2 regions of the Streptomyces sp. NPDC048171 genome follow, and region 2 is predicted to be linked to the other one. Evidence: predicted binding sites of a transcription regulator. Region 2 holds the regulator's gene; the other holds the start of a gene.

Region 1 (7,170 bases), on a different contig from region 2:
ACCGGCGCGACGGCCAGGCACCGCGGCAGGGAGAGGCCCTGGTCCGCCTCGCATACGGCGGAGGCCCGGACCCCTCAGGGGATCCGGGCCTCCGTCTCATCCGGCAGCGTCCGTCACGCCGCGACCGGAGTCCTGCGCGCCGCCCCGTTCGTCGCGGGGGCGAGCGCCAGCTCCAGCACCTGGCGGACGTCGCTGACGGCGTGGACGTCGAGCTTGTCGAGGACCTCCGCCGGGACGTCGTCCAGGTCGGGCTCGTTGCGCTTGGGGATGATCACCGTGGTGACCCCCGCCCGGTGCGCCGCGAGCAGCTTCTGCTTGACCCCGCCGATGGGCAGGACCCGGCCGGTGAGCGAGACCTCGCCGGTCATCGCCACGTCGGTGCGGACCAGCCGCCCGGACAGCAGCGAGGCGAGGGCCGTGGTCATGGTGACGCCGGCGCTCGGGCCGTCCTTGGGGACCGCGCCCGCCGGGAAGTGGATGTGCGCTCCCCGGTCCTTGAGGTCGCCCACCGGCAGTTCCAGCTCGGCTCCGTGGCTGCGCAGGAAGCTCAGCGCGATCTGCGCCGACTCCTTCATCACGTCGCCCAGCTGACCGGTCAGGGTCAGCCCTGCCGCGCCCGTCTCCGGGTCGGCCAGCGACGCCTCGACGTAGAGGACGTCGCCGCCCGCGCCGGTGACCGCGAGGCCGGTGGCCACGCCCGGCACCGAGGTGCGCCGCTCCGCCGGGTCCTGGGCGGACTCGGGCACGTGGTGCGGCCGGCCGATCAGACCGCGCAGGTCGGCCTCCGTGACGGTGAAGGGCAGCTCCCGCTCGCCCAGCTCGTGCTGGGCCGCGACCTTGCGCAGCAGCCGGGCGATCGACCGCTCCAGGGTGCGTACGCCCGCCTCACGGGTGTACTCGCCGGCGAGCTTGCGCAGCGCGCCCTCGTCGACCGTGACCTCGTCGCCGTCGAGTCCGGCCCGCTCCAGCTGGCGCGGGAGCAGGTGGTCACGGGCGATGACGACCTTCTCGTCCTCGGTGTAGCCGTCCAGGCGGACCAGCTCCATACGGTCGAGCAGCGCCTCCGGGATGGCCTCCAGGACGTTGGCGGTGGCGAGGAAGACCACGTCGGACAGGTCCAGCTCGACCTCCAGGTAGTGGTCCCGGAAGGTGTGGTTCTGGGCCGGGTCGAGGACTTCGAGCAGGGCCGCGGCGGGGTCGCCGCGGAAGTCGGAGCCGACCTTGTCGATCTCGTCGAGCAGGACGACCGGGTTCATGGACCCCGCCTCCTTGATCGCCCGCACGATCCGGCCGGGCAGCGCGCCGACGTAGGTACGCCGGTGGCCGCGGATCTCGGCCTCGTCGCGGACGCCGCCGAGGGCGACGCGGACGAACTTGCGGCCCATCGCGTGGGCGACGGACTCGCCGAGCGAGGTCTTGCCGACGCCGGGCGGGCCCACCAGGGCCAGCACGGCACCGCCGCGCCGGCCGCCGACCACGCCGAGGCCCCGGTCACCGCGGCGCTTGCGCACGGCGAGGTACTCGGTGATGCGCTCCTTCACGTCCTCCAGGCCCGCGTGCTCGGCGTCGAGCACGGCCTGGGCGCCCTGGATGTCGTAGGCGTCCTCGGTGCGCTCGCTCCACGGCATCTCCAGGACCGTGTCGAGCCAGGTGCGGATCCAGGAGCCCTCGGGGGACTGGTCGGAGGACCGCTCCAGCTTGTCGACCTCCTTGAGCGCGGCCTCGCGGACCTTCTCGGGCAGGTCGGCGGCCTCGACACGGGCGCGGTAGTCGTCGGACTCCTCACCGTCCTGCTCGCCGTTGATCTCGCGCAGCTCCTTGCGCACCGCGTCGAGCTGGCGGCGCAGCAGGAACTCCCGCTGCTGCTTGTCGACGCCCTCCTGGACGTCCTTGGCGATGGTCTCGGCGACGTCCTGCTCGGCGAGGTGGTCGCGCAGCTGCTGGGTGGCGAGCTTCAGGCGGGCCACCGGGTCGGCGGTCTCCAGCAGCTCGACCTTCTGCTCGGTGGTGAGGAACGGCGAGTAACCGGAGTTGTCGGCCAGCGCGGAGACGTCGTCGATGGCCTGGACGCGGTCGACGACCTGCCAGGCGCCGCGCTTGCGCAGCCAGGCGGTGGCGAGCGCCTTGTACTCCTTCACCAGCTCGGCGACCTGGCCGGGCAGGGGGTCGGGCACGGTCTCGTCGACGCGGGTGCCCTCGACCCAGAGCGCGGCGCCGGGCCCGGTGGTGCCGGCGCCGATCGCCACCCGGCCCCGGCCGCGGATCAGGGCGCCCGGGTCGCCGTCGGCCAGCCGGCCGACCTGCTCGACGGTGCCCAGGACGCCGGTGGCGGCGTGGGTGCCGTCGATGCGCGGGACGAGCAGGACCTTGGGCTTGCCGGGCTCGGACCGGGCGGCGGCCTGGGCGGCCTCCACCGCGGCCCGTACCTCGGCGTCGCTCAGGTCCAGGGGGACGACCATGCCGGGCAGGACCACTTCGTCGTCGAGCGGCAGCACGGGCAGGGTGAGCGGTGTGAAGGCGGCGGACTCAGCAGCCATGATCTCCCCTTCGGCAGTCAAGTTGAGTTACATCGACTCAATGAAAGGGAGTCCCTGATTGTTCCCCCGCGGGTGTTCGCTGTGAGCGATCACCGGTCGCGGCGCCCGCGGCCCGTGCACGAAAAGCGCTCCCGGCCCGCGCGGCATTCCTGCCAGGATGGGCCGATGGCCATCACTTCCCCCGACTTCCGCGAGACACCCGAGGTGCTGGACCGCAGGGAGGGCCCGTACGGCGAGGTCGTCCTGCGCCGCCACGGGGCGCTGCTCCAGATCATCGCGAACGGCTGCTTCCTGATGGACACCTCCGACGGGCGCTCCGAGCGGCGGCTGGTCGACGCGGCGGCCGACGCGCTCGCCGGGTCCGGCGGGCGGACCGCCCCGCACCTGCTCATCGGCGGGCTCGGCGTCGGCTTCTCGCTGGCCCACGCGGCGGCCGACCCCCGGTGGGGCCGGATCGCGGTCGTCGAGCGGGAGCCCGCCGTCATCGACTGGCACCGCGCCGGACCGCTCTCCGCCCTGTCGGCGCGGGCGCTGGCCGACCCGCGCACGAAGATCGTCGAGGCGGACCTGGTCGCCTACGTCAATGAGACTTCCGACACGTACGACGCGCTCTGCCTGGACATCGACAACGGCCCCGGCTGGACCGTCACCGAGGGCAACGACGGGCTGTACGGACCGTCCGGACTGGCGGGCTGCGCACGGCTGTTGAGACCCGGCGGGGTACTTGCCGTATGGTCTGCGCAACCCTCTCCGGAATTCGAAGAAACCTTGCGTAATGCCGGTTTCCAGCAGGTGCGTACCGAAGAGATCCCCGTTGCCCGGGGCGTTCCGGACGTCGTCCATCTCGGCGTCGGTCCTGGATAGCAATGGCGTGGGGACTCCCCGTACGCTGCTGCTCTGACACGGATCATTCAAGCGTCAATCGCAGTCATGGGATCACCCCACGGATTCCGGAAAGCACACCTCAGGGGCGGGCGATGGAGCAGACACAGACCTCCCACAACGGCTCGGCCGCGGCCACCCAGGGCGCACAGCGCCGGGTGCTGGTGGTCGAGGACGACCAGACGATCGTGGACGCCATCGCGACCCGCCTGCGCGCCGAAGGGTTCCTGGTGCAGACGGCGGGCGACGGTCCGTCCGCCGTCGACACGGCCGAGGCATGGCAGCCCGACCTGCTCATCCTCGACATCATGCTGCCGGGCTTCGACGGCCTGGAGGTCTGCCGGCGCGTGCAGGCCCAGCGGCCGGTGCCGGTGATGATGCTCACCGCGCGCGACGACGAGACGGACATGCTGGTCGGGCTCGGCGTGGGCGCCGACGACTACATGACCAAGCCGTTCTCGATGCGCGAGCTGGCCGCGCGCGTGCACGTGCTGCTGCGCCGGGTGGAGCGGGCCGTCGTGGCCGCCTCGACGCCGCGCAGCGGCATCCTGCGCCTCGGCGAGCTGGAGATCGACCACGCGCAGCGCCGGGTGCGGGTGCGCAGCGAGGACGTCCACCTCACGCCGACCGAGTTCGACCTGCTGGTCTGCCTGGCGAACACCCCGCGCGCGGTGCTCTCCCGTGAACAGCTGCTGGCCGAGGTCTGGGACTGGGCGGACGCCTCCGGCACCCGGACCGTGGACAGCCACATCAAGGCGCTGCGCCGGAAGATCGGCGCCGAGCGCATCCGCACCGTGCACGGCGTGGGCTACGCGCTGGAGACGCCGACGCCATGAGCCGAGGGCGGGAGGCCGCACGGAGGAGCCCCGGCCCCCGCATCGCCGGGGAGCCCTGGGGCGGCGTACGCCCGTTCTCGGTCAAGACCAAGCTGGGCGCGCTGGTCGTCACGTCGGTGCTGATCACCACCGGTCTCTCGGTGATCGCGGTGCACACCAAGACGGAGCTGCGCTTCATCACGGTCTTCTCGATGATCGCCACGCTGCTGATCACCCAGTTCGTGGCGCACTCGCTGACCGCGCCGCTGGACGAGATGAACGCGGTGGCCCGGTCCATCTCGCACGGCGACTACACGCGCCGGGTACGCGAGAACCGCCGCGACGAACTGGGCGACCTGGCCGTCACCATCAACCGCATGGCCGACGACCTGGAGGCCCAGGACCTCCAGCGCAAGGAGCTGGTCGCGAACGTCTCGCACGAGCTGCGCACCCCCATCGCGGGCCTGCGCGCGGTGCTGGAGAACATCGTCGACGGCGTCACCGAGGCCGACCCGGAGACCATGCGCACCGCGCTCGGCCAGACCGAGCGGCTCGGCCGGCTGGTGGAGACGCTGCTGGACCTCTCCCGCCTGGACAACGGCGTGATACCGCTGCGCAAGCGGCGCTTCGAGGTCTGGCCGTACCTGTCCGGCGTGCTCAAGGAGGCCAACATGGTCGCCTCCGCCCGCGCGGGCATCGCCTCCGGCTCGGGCAGCCACACCCGCACCGACGTGCACCTGGCGCTCGACGTCTTCCCGCCGGAGCTGACCGCGCACGCCGACCCCGAGCGCATCCACCAGGTCGTCGCCAACCTCATCGACAACGCGGTCAAGCACAGCCCGCCGCACGGCCGCGTGACGGTCAAGGCGCGCCGCGGGGAGCTGCCCGAGTCGCTCGAGCTGGAGGTCCTCGACGAAGGCCCCGGTATTCCGCGATCGGAGTGGCGCCGGGTGTTCGAGCGCTTCAACCGGGGGTCGGTGTCCCGGCCGCACGGTCCGGGCAGCGACGGCGGTACCGGTCTGGGCCTGGCGATCGCGCGCTGGGCGGTGGATCTGCACGGCGGCCGGATCGGTGTGGCCGAATCCGAGCGGGGGTGCCGGATTCTCATCACTCTTCCGGGCCTTCCCCCGACCTCCGGTTGACGTAGGGTTCGAAGCGGAGCATCAAGATCCACGGGCATCCGCCCTGGCGGACACGTGTGATCACGGACAGGCCCGCGTTTCCCCGGCGCCGGGTCCCGCTCCGCTCTTCCCACGCGCAGCAGAACCTCGCTTGTTTCCCGCCATTTCCAGCGCCGAAACACCGTCTGCAATGTGACTTACGCGACGATGAACGGGCCCGGCCTGACCTTCGGGGTGCGGGGGGCGTAGCCTTGATTCCCGCTGTCCACCATCTTGTGAAGCGGAAGAGGGCGGTTCTCGCCGTGTCGCCACAGTCCCCCAGTAACTCGAGCATCTCGACCGACACCGACCAAGCGGGCAAGAACCCCGCTGCGGCGTTCGGTGCCAACGAGTGGCTCGTTGACGAGATCTATCAGCAGTACCTCCAGGACCCGAATTCCGTGGACCGAGCCTGGTGGGACTTCTTCGCCGACTACAAGCCCGGAGCGCCCGCGGCCCAGGCCGCCGCCCCCGCGGCCACGGCCACGGACTCCGGCAACGCGCCACAGGCCGCCCCCGCACCACAGGCGCAGGCTCCCGCCCCGGCCCAGCCGAAGGCGCCCGCCCAGCCGGCCGCCCCTGCGAAGCCCGCCGCCGCGGCCCCCGCGGCTCCGGCCGCCAAGCCCGCCGCCGCGCCGGCCAAGCCCGCGGCCCAGCCGCAGGCGAAGGCCGCCGCGCCCGCCGCGTCCTCGAAGGATGCCGCCGCCGCGGCCCCCGAGGGCCCCGAGCTGGTGACCCTGCGCGGCCCGGCCGCCGCGGTCGCGAAGAACATGAACGCCTCGCTGGAGCTGCCCACGGCCACGTCCGTGCGCGCCGTCCCGGTGAAGCTGCTGTTCGACAACCGCATCGTCATCAACAACCACCTCAAGCGCGCCCGGGGCGGGAAGATCTCCTTCACGCACCTGATCGGCTACGCGATGGTGCAGGCCATCAAGGCCATGCCGACGATGAACCACTCGTTCGGCGAGAAGGACGGCAAGCCGACCCTCGTCAAGCCCGCGCACGTCAACCTCGGCCTCGCCATCGACCTGGTCAAGCCCAACGGCGACCGCCAGCTGGTCGTCGCGGCGATCAAGAAGGCCGAGACGCTGAACTTCTTCGAGTTCTGGCAGGCCTACGAGGACATCGTCCGCCGCGCCCGCGACGGCAAGCTGACGATGGACGACTTCTCCGGCGTCACGGTCTCCCTGACCAACCCCGGCGGCCTCGGCACCGTCCACTCGGTGCCCCGCCTGATGCCCGGCCAGTCGGTCATCATGGGCGTCGGCTCCATGGACTACCCCGCGGAGTTCCAGGGCACCAGCCAGGACACCCTGAACAAGCTCGGCATCTCGAAGGTCATGACGCTCACGTCGACCTACGACCACCGGGTCATCCAGGGCGCCGCCTCCGGCGAGTTCCTGCGCCAGGTCGCCAACCTGCTCCTCGGCGAGAACGGCTTCTACGACGAGATCTTCAAGGCGCTGCGCATCCCCTACGAGCCGGTCCGCTGGCTCAAGGACATCGACGCCAGCCACGACGACGACGTCACCAAGGCCGCCCGCGTCTTCGAGCTGATCCACTCCTACCGGGTCCGCGGCCACGTCATGGCCGACACCGACCCGCTGGAGTATCAGCAGCGCAAGCACCCCGACCTGGACATCACCGAGCACGGGCTCACCCTGTGGGACCTGGAGCGCGAGTTCGCGGTCGGCGGCTTCGCCGGCAAGTCCCTGATGAAGCTGCGCGACATCCTCGGCGTGCTGCGCGACTCGTACTGCCGCACCACCGGCGTCG
Region 2 (7,170 bases):
CGGGCCGCGGCGCCGACCCGGGCGGCGATCACGACGAACAGGCCGGCGGGAAGGCCCACCATCGCGAGATAGGCCCAGTGGAACTCCTTCGGCCCGAAGTTGTACATGTGCTCACCGAGCGACGGCGTCCAGGAGACGCCGAATCCCGAGGCCCTGGTCATGTTCCCGGCGTCCAGTCGCTCCTGCGTCGGCCGTACGTAGGCGAAGTACTCGCTCGGCGACTCCAGGCCGTCCGGATCGATGGTGCCGACGCTCCGGCCGTATTCGCGGCGGACCTGTGGCCCGGCCGCCTTCAGGGCCGGGGAGAGCACGGCCTGTCCGGGCTCCGGCCAGTCGTTCAGGCCGGGTGGCAGGGGCGCCTGCGGGGTCAGGGGCTCTATGTAGACCACGTCGTACTGGCGGTCGCCCGCGCTCGCCAGCGTCGCCCGCCACAGGAGGGTGGCGGAGCCGTTGTCGGCGGTCTGGGGCCAACGGGCCTGGCTGCGCTCGGTCCGGCCGTCGAAGGAGGACACCGCGAGCAGGAATCCGCAGACGGTGAGGACGGCCACGGTGGTGGCCGCGAAGAGCGCGAAGTACCGGATGCGGCCCGCTTCCGCCGTCCCGGACGCGGCGCGCCCCATGCGCAGCAACTGACCGCGCAGAGCGGCCCCGTTCACCGCACCTCCCGCGTCTGGACCAGGCGCCCCTCGTGCAGGTGCAGCCGAAGGTCGGCGCGACCGGCCACCAACGGGTCGTGCGTCACCACCACCAGGGCACACCCGTGTTCGCGCGGGGTGCTGAACAACAGGTCGGCCACGGATTCGCGTTGTTCCCCGTCCAGCGCTCCGGTCGGCTCGTCGGCCAGCAGCAGCTCGGGGGTGTTGACCAGGGCGCGCCCCACGGCGACGCGCTGCCTCTCGCCGCCGGACAGGTCCCGCGTGGCCGCGGCCTGGGGCACACCGAGGCGGGTGAGCAGCGACTCGGCGCGGGAGCGTGCGTCGGTCACCGCCTCCCCGGCGAGCAGGCTCGCGATCATCACGTTCTCCACCGGGGTCAGTTCGGGCAGCAGCTCGCCGAACTGGAAGACCATGCCCACGTGGCGCCGCCGATGCGCGGCGAGGGCCCGCGCGGACAGCCGGGTCACGTCCTGACCCACGACCTCCACGCGCCCCGACTGCGGGCGTATCAGCCCCATGACGCACATCAGCAGGGTCGACTTCCCGCTCCCGGACGGCCCCATCACGGAGACGGAACCACCCGGCGGAACGGTGAGATCGGCACCGGCGAGCAGACTCCGGCCGGACACGCCGTAGACCACCTCGCTCAGCCGCAGAACAGGGGGGCGGGGGGTTGAGGTCACGCGGAGCTCCCTTGGTCGGGGGGATCACTCGATGTGTACGTCGCGGACAACGCATGCCTGACCGAGGGGCCGGGTCGGCCCCTCGGTCAGGCAGTGGTCGGGCTGTGTGGGCGGAACTGCGTCAGCCCGAGTACCAACTGGTGTGCCAGTCGGGCAGGTTGTTGCGGGACACCGTGCCGCGGGCCTTGTAGATCTCGGAGGCCCTACTGCTCTCGACGGTGCCCCTGTTGCCGTCGTTGTCGGACGGACCGTTCGGGCCGTTCTTGTTCCACAGGGTCAGCTTGGTACCCGAGTGGGCCACCCGGTAGTACTCGGCCTTGACCCAGTGGCTGGAACCCGTGTCCTTGATGTTCATGACGGAGCGGTTGCCCTCGGTCCAGAACCGGAGCTCGCCACTGTAGGAGTGCGGGCCGATCTCGTACGCGAAGGCGGGCGTCGCCGTGCTCAGGGCCAGGGCGGCGATGGCGCCGACCCCGAGCCGTCGAGCGATTCTGACGTTCACTGAAGTGTGTCCCCTCGTCTGACGGAGTGCCCGTGCCGCGACAGGCGACAGGGAGGGAGACGCACCGCGGAGAGCCGTGCGTTTCCTGTGGCTCCCAGACTGCTCGGGGACGATGGAGGGGAGAATCCACCCGTTGGGGGGTGTGAACGCGCCCCCCGTCCTGCCGGGGGGGCTGCCTACTTCAGCCCGATCTCCGCGCAGGCGTCCGCGTACTTCGCCGTGCAGATGTCGCTGGCCTTGTAGAAGCCGTCCGCGACGACCGTCTCGTCGATGTTGCCCTGGGTGAGGGCGACGACGGGGACGAGCTGGGCGGGGATGCCCTTGTGGGTGGGGCTGTCGACCTTGTCGCGGGCCAGTGCGTCGAACTGGATGTCCCGGCCCTGGACCCGCGCCACGGCCATCTCCGCGGCGTTCTCGGCCTCCTGCGGGTAGGACTTGTAGACGCTCATGTACTGCTCGCCGGTGACGATCCGCTGCACCGCGGAGAGTTCCGCGTCCTGACCGGTGATCGGGGGCAGGTCGGTGACGCCCGCGCCCTCCAGGGCCTTGATGATGCCGCCCGCCATGCCGTCGTTGGCGGAGTAGACGCCCGCGATGTTGTTCTTGCCGACCTTCTCGATCGCCTCGGTCATGTTCGCCTCGGCGTTCTCCGGCTTCCAGTCCTTGGTGTCGAAGGACTGGGCGATCGTCACCTTGCCGTTCAGCTCGGACATCGCGCCGGCCTTGAACTGCTTGGCGTTCGGGTCGGTGGGCGAGCCGTTCATCATGACGATCTTGTCGGAGCTGTCCGCGCCGTCGAGCGCGTCGATGAGGGAGCGGCCCTGCACCTCGCCGACCAGCTCGTTGTCGAAGGATATGTAGGCGTCGATCGGGCCCTCGGCCAGCCGGTCGTAGGCGATGACCGGGATGCCGGCGTCCTTGGCCTTCTGCACGCCGTCCCCGATGGACTGCGCGTCGACCGCGTCCAGCACGATCACGTCGACCTCGTCGTCGATCATCTGCTGCATCTGCTCGGTCTGCTTCGACGCGCTCGCCTCGGCGTTGGCGTACTTGACGTTGCCCGCGTCGTTGGTGAGCTCGCCGACCTTGGCCTTGAAGAAGGGGTAGTCGAACTGCTCGTAGCGCGTGTTCGCCTTCTCCGGCAGCAGCAGTCCCACGGTGATGTCGTTGCCCTTGGTCGGGCTCGCCTCGTCGCTGCTGTCCGTCGCGCCGAGCACGCCGCAGCCGGCCAGCACGAGGGACATCGAGGTGGCGGCCATGGTGATGGCGATACGGCGCATGTGAGGGCTCACTTCAGGTGCGATTCGGGACGTGGGTACAGCAGTGCGACCCATGTGACTGAAAAGCCAACGCTTCACCCACCATCGGCGTCAAGGGGAACCACTTAACGAGATGGGCACAGTACGTTCCACTTATCCGGCGAAAGTTCTGCGAACAGTCTGCGGAGATCTTCCGGGAGCGCTCTCACGCCCTGGTCACACCTGGTGCACAACGTGCGGGCGCCCGTGGGCGTCTGACGTACCGAGCACCTGTCGCGTACCGACCACCCGTCAGCCGCGTACCCACCATCCGTCAGCCACCGCACGGCGAAGGAAGACCGCATGGCCCACGTCACCGAGGACGCGCGCTTCGGCGCCCTGACCGTCCGGCTGGACACCGGCCTCGGGGAGGTCACCGTCGAGGGCGACGCACTGCCCCGCGTCGAGCTGCGCCGGGCGCAGGGCACGGAGACCGACGAGCACACCCCCGTCGGCACCCGGGACGGCCGGCGGCTCACCCTGACCGTCGACGGCGAGGAGGCGGTCGTCAGCCCGGCGAAGGGACGGCTGACGCGGCGCTCGTTCGCCGTCGACGTCCGGTACGCCGGCCGCACCTGGCGCCTGGTCCCCGACTCGGCCCTGGGCAGCCGCCTCACCCGCGACGAGGAGCACGTGGGGGACTTCTCGGGTGACGGCGAGGGGCGCGGCCACGTGCGGGCAGAGTGGCGCGAGGACGCCGCGTGCGAGGCCCTGGACGCCTCCCTCGGCTACGCGCTGGCCACCGCGTTCGGCACCGGCGCCGAGTCCATGTGGTCGCTGGCCGTCGACGCGGCCGGCGAACTGCTCCCCGGCTGACGGCCGCAAGGGAACCGCGGGCGCGGGGCGCACGTGAAGGGGCCCGGGGGCCGCGCACGAAGCGCGGCCCCCGGGCCCCTTCACTGGTTCCGTCAGTCCGACTGCTGCCGCTTGGGCCGCCACACGACCAGGGCGCTGGTCTGCTGCACCTCCTGGTACGGGACCAGGTCACGGCGGTACGACGCGTGCACCGCCGCCTCGCGCTGGCGCATCGCCGTCGCCGCCCCGTCGAGGGCGTCGGCCATCTCCGCCACCCGGGCCTGGAGCGCGGCGACCTGGTTCTCCAGTTCGATGATGCGCTTGATTCCGGCCAGGTTGATGCCCTCGTCCTGCGACAGCTGCTGCACCTGGCGGAGCAGCTCGATGTCGCGGGCCGAGTAGCGCCGGCCGCGCCCGGCCGTGCGGTCCGGGGAGACCAGGCCGAGGCGGTCGTACTGGCGCAGGGTCTGCGGGTGCAGACCGGAGAGCTGGGCCGCCACCGAGATGACGTAGACCGGGGTCTCCTCGGTCAGTTCATACGGGTTGCGTCGACGACCGTCCATCCCCATCAAGCTCCCTTCGCGGCCTGGAACAACTCCGCCCGCGGATCCTCGTCCGCGGTCGCCTCGCGATACGCCTCCAGCGCGTCACGAGCCTTCCCCGTCAGGTCCTTCGGAACACTCACCTCGACGGTGACCAGGAGGTCGCCCCGGCTGCCGTCCTTGCGGACCGCGCCCTTGCCGCGGGCCCGCATGGTGCGCCCGTTGGGCGTGCCCGGCGGAAGCTTGAGCGTGACGGGCGGACCGCCCAGGGTCGGCACCCGCACCTCGCCGCCCAGGGCGGCCTCGGCGTAGGTGACCGGGACGGTGACCGTGAGGTTGTCGCCCCTGCGGCCGAAGACGGAGTGCTCCTTGACGTGCACGACCACGTAGAGGTCGCCCGCCGGTCCGCCCCGCTCGCCCGGTGTGCCCTTGCCGCGCAGCCGGATGCGCTGCCCGTCCGACACCCCGGCCGGGATGCGGACCTGCATCGTCCGGGAGGACTTGGCGCGTCCGGAGCCCTTGCAGACGTCGCAGGGGTCCTCGGCGATCAGGCCGCGGCCCTTGCAGTCCGGGCACGGGTCGGTGAGCGAGAAACCGCCGCCGGAGCCCCGCGCGACCTGGCCGGTGCCGACGCAGGTCGGGCACACGCGCGGTGTGCCGTTCTTGTCGCCGGTGCCCGAACAGGCCTTGCAGGGCGCCTGCGAGGACATCCGCAGCGGCACCGTGGCGCCCTCGATGGCCTCCGTGAAGCTCAGCGTGACCTCGGACTCGATGTCCTGGCCGCGCCGCGGCTGGGTCCGCGTGCCGGCGCCGGGACCCCCGCCGGTGCGGTTGAACAGGCCGCCGAACACGTCCCCGAGGCCGCCGCCGAAGCCGCCGGCGCCGCCCCCTTGGCCCCCGCCCTGGGCGCCGCCTCCGAAGAGGTCGCCCAGGTCGAAGTTGAAGGTGCCGCCGCCGCCCGCGCCCGGCCCCGGACGGAAACCGCCGTTGCCGAAGAGGGCGCGGGCCTCGTCGTACTCCTTGCGCTTCTTGGAGTCACCGAGGATGTCGTTGGCCTCGGAGATCTCCTTGAAGCGCTCCTCGGCCCTGACGTTCCCCTTGTTGGCGTCCGGGTGGTACTCGCGGGCGAGCTTCCGGTACGCCTTCTTGATCTCGGCCTCGGTGGCGTCCTTGGGGACGCCGAGGACCTTGTAGTAGTCCTTCTCGATGAAGTCCTTGGTGCTCATCCCCGACGTCCCTCCTTCCCGCTTCGCCTACTGACGTCAGCCCTCCTCCGGGCCACCGCTCTCCTTGTTCTCCGCGGCGTCGGAGCCGTCCTTGGCGTCGGTGCTCTCCTCGGCCGGCTTGACGGTCTGCGCGCCGGGCTGCGGCTCGGCGACGGCCACCCGCGCGGGGCGGATGGTGCGCTCGCCGATCCGGTACCCCGGCTGCAGGATCGCCACGCAGGTCGTCTCGGTGACGTCCGGTGCGTAGGAGTGCATCAGGGCCTCGTGGATCGTCGGGTCGAAGGGCTCGCCCTCCTTGCCGAACTGCTGGAGGCCCATCTTGGCGATGACCGTCTCCAGCGACTCCGCGACGGACTTGAAGCCACCGACCAGCTCCCCGTGTTCCCGGGCGCGGCCGATGTCGTCCAGCATCGGGAGCAGCTCGGTCAGGAGGTTCGCGACGGCGACCTCCTTGACCGCGACGCGGTCCCGCTCCACGCGGCGGCGGTAGTTCTGGTACTCGGCCTGGAGCCGCTGGAGGTCCGCCGTACGCTCGTTGAGCGCGGTGCGCACCTGGTCCAGCTGGGCCACCAGGCCCGCGTTCTCGCTCGCGTCCCCGGCCGGGGCCGCGCCCTCCTCCGAAGAGGGGGCGGCGGCCTTCGGCTCGGCGTCGTCAGGGCTGGCGCCGGAGGGGACGTCGGGCTTCTCGTCGAAGCCCGGGGTCTCCTCCGTCACGCGGCACCGTCCTTGCGCTCGTCGTCCACGATCTCGGCGTCGACGACGTCGTCGTCGGCCTTGTCGCCGTCACCGGCGGTGGCACCGGCGCCCGGGGCCTCGCCGCCGGCGGCCTGCGCGCCCTGGGCGTCGGCGTACATGGCCTGGCCCAGCTTCTGCGAGACGGCGGCGACCTTCTCCGTGGCGGTGCGGATCTCGGCGGTGTCCTCGCCCTTGAGCTTCTCCTTCAGCTCGGCGACGGACTCCTCGACCTCGGTCTTGATCTCGCCGGGGACCTTGTCCTCGTTGTCCTTGAGGAACTTCTCCGTCTGGTAGACGAGCTGCTCGCCCTGGTTGCGGGACTCGGCGGCCTCGCGGCGGGCGTGGTCCTCCTCCGCGTACTTCTCGGCCTCCTGGCGCATCCGGTCGACCTCGTCCTTCGGCAGCGAGGAGCCGCCGGTGACGGTCATCTTCTGCTCCTTGCCCGTGCCCAGGTCCTTCGCGGTCACGTGCATGATGCCGTTGGCGTCGATGTCGAAGGCGACCTCGATCTGCGGGACGCCGCGGGGCGCCGGCGGCAGACCGGTCAGCTCGAACATCCCGAGCTTCTTGTTGTACGCCGCGATCTCGCGCTCGCCCTGGTAGACCTGGATCTGCACGGAGGGCTGGTTGTCCTCGGCGGTGGTGAAGATCTCCGAACGCTTCGTCGGGATCGTCGTGTTCCGCTCGATCAGCTTGGTCATGATGCCGCCCTTGGTCTCGATACCGAGGGACA

Evidence for each region. The regulator HspR, encoded in region 2, represses chaperone genes until heat shock. The targets are predictions, from matches to a motif close to TTGAGNNNNNNNNNCTCAA.
Region 1: lon (endopeptidase La) is a predicted target of HspR. The motif match lies at 2,560-2,578, and genes of this name have one in related genera.

Annotation. Positions count from the first base shown of each region.
Region 1 is NZ_JBIDAU010000002.1:653,690-660,859, reverse strand. Features, by position in the region: gene lon (endopeptidase La) at 114-2,537, opposite strand; gene ACGF3J_RS07415 (spermidine synthase) at 2,703-3,401, shown strand; gene ACGF3J_RS07410 (response regulator transcription factor) at 3,515-4,255, shown strand; gene ACGF3J_RS07405 (cell wall metabolism sensor histidine kinase WalK) at 4,252-5,376, shown strand; gene ACGF3J_RS07400 (multifunctional oxoglutarate decarboxylase/oxoglutarate dehydrogenase thiamine pyrophosphate-binding subunit/dihydrolipoyllysine-residue succinyltransferase subunit) at 5,658-7,170, shown strand, end outside.
Region 2 is NZ_JBIDAU010000005.1:399,007-406,176, reverse strand. Features, by position in the region: gene ACGF3J_RS16470 (hypothetical protein) at 1-656, opposite strand, end outside; gene ACGF3J_RS16465 (ABC transporter ATP-binding protein) at 653-1,339, opposite strand; gene ACGF3J_RS16460 (hypothetical protein) at 1,461-1,841, opposite strand; gene ACGF3J_RS16455 (sugar ABC transporter substrate-binding protein) at 2,018-3,100, opposite strand; gene ACGF3J_RS16450 (hypothetical protein) at 3,443-3,955, shown strand; gene ACGF3J_RS16445 (heat shock protein transcriptional repressor HspR) at 4,048-4,497, opposite strand; gene dnaJ (molecular chaperone DnaJ) at 4,503-5,702, opposite strand; gene grpE (nucleotide exchange factor GrpE) at 5,739-6,416, opposite strand; gene dnaK (molecular chaperone DnaK) at 6,413-7,170, opposite strand, start outside.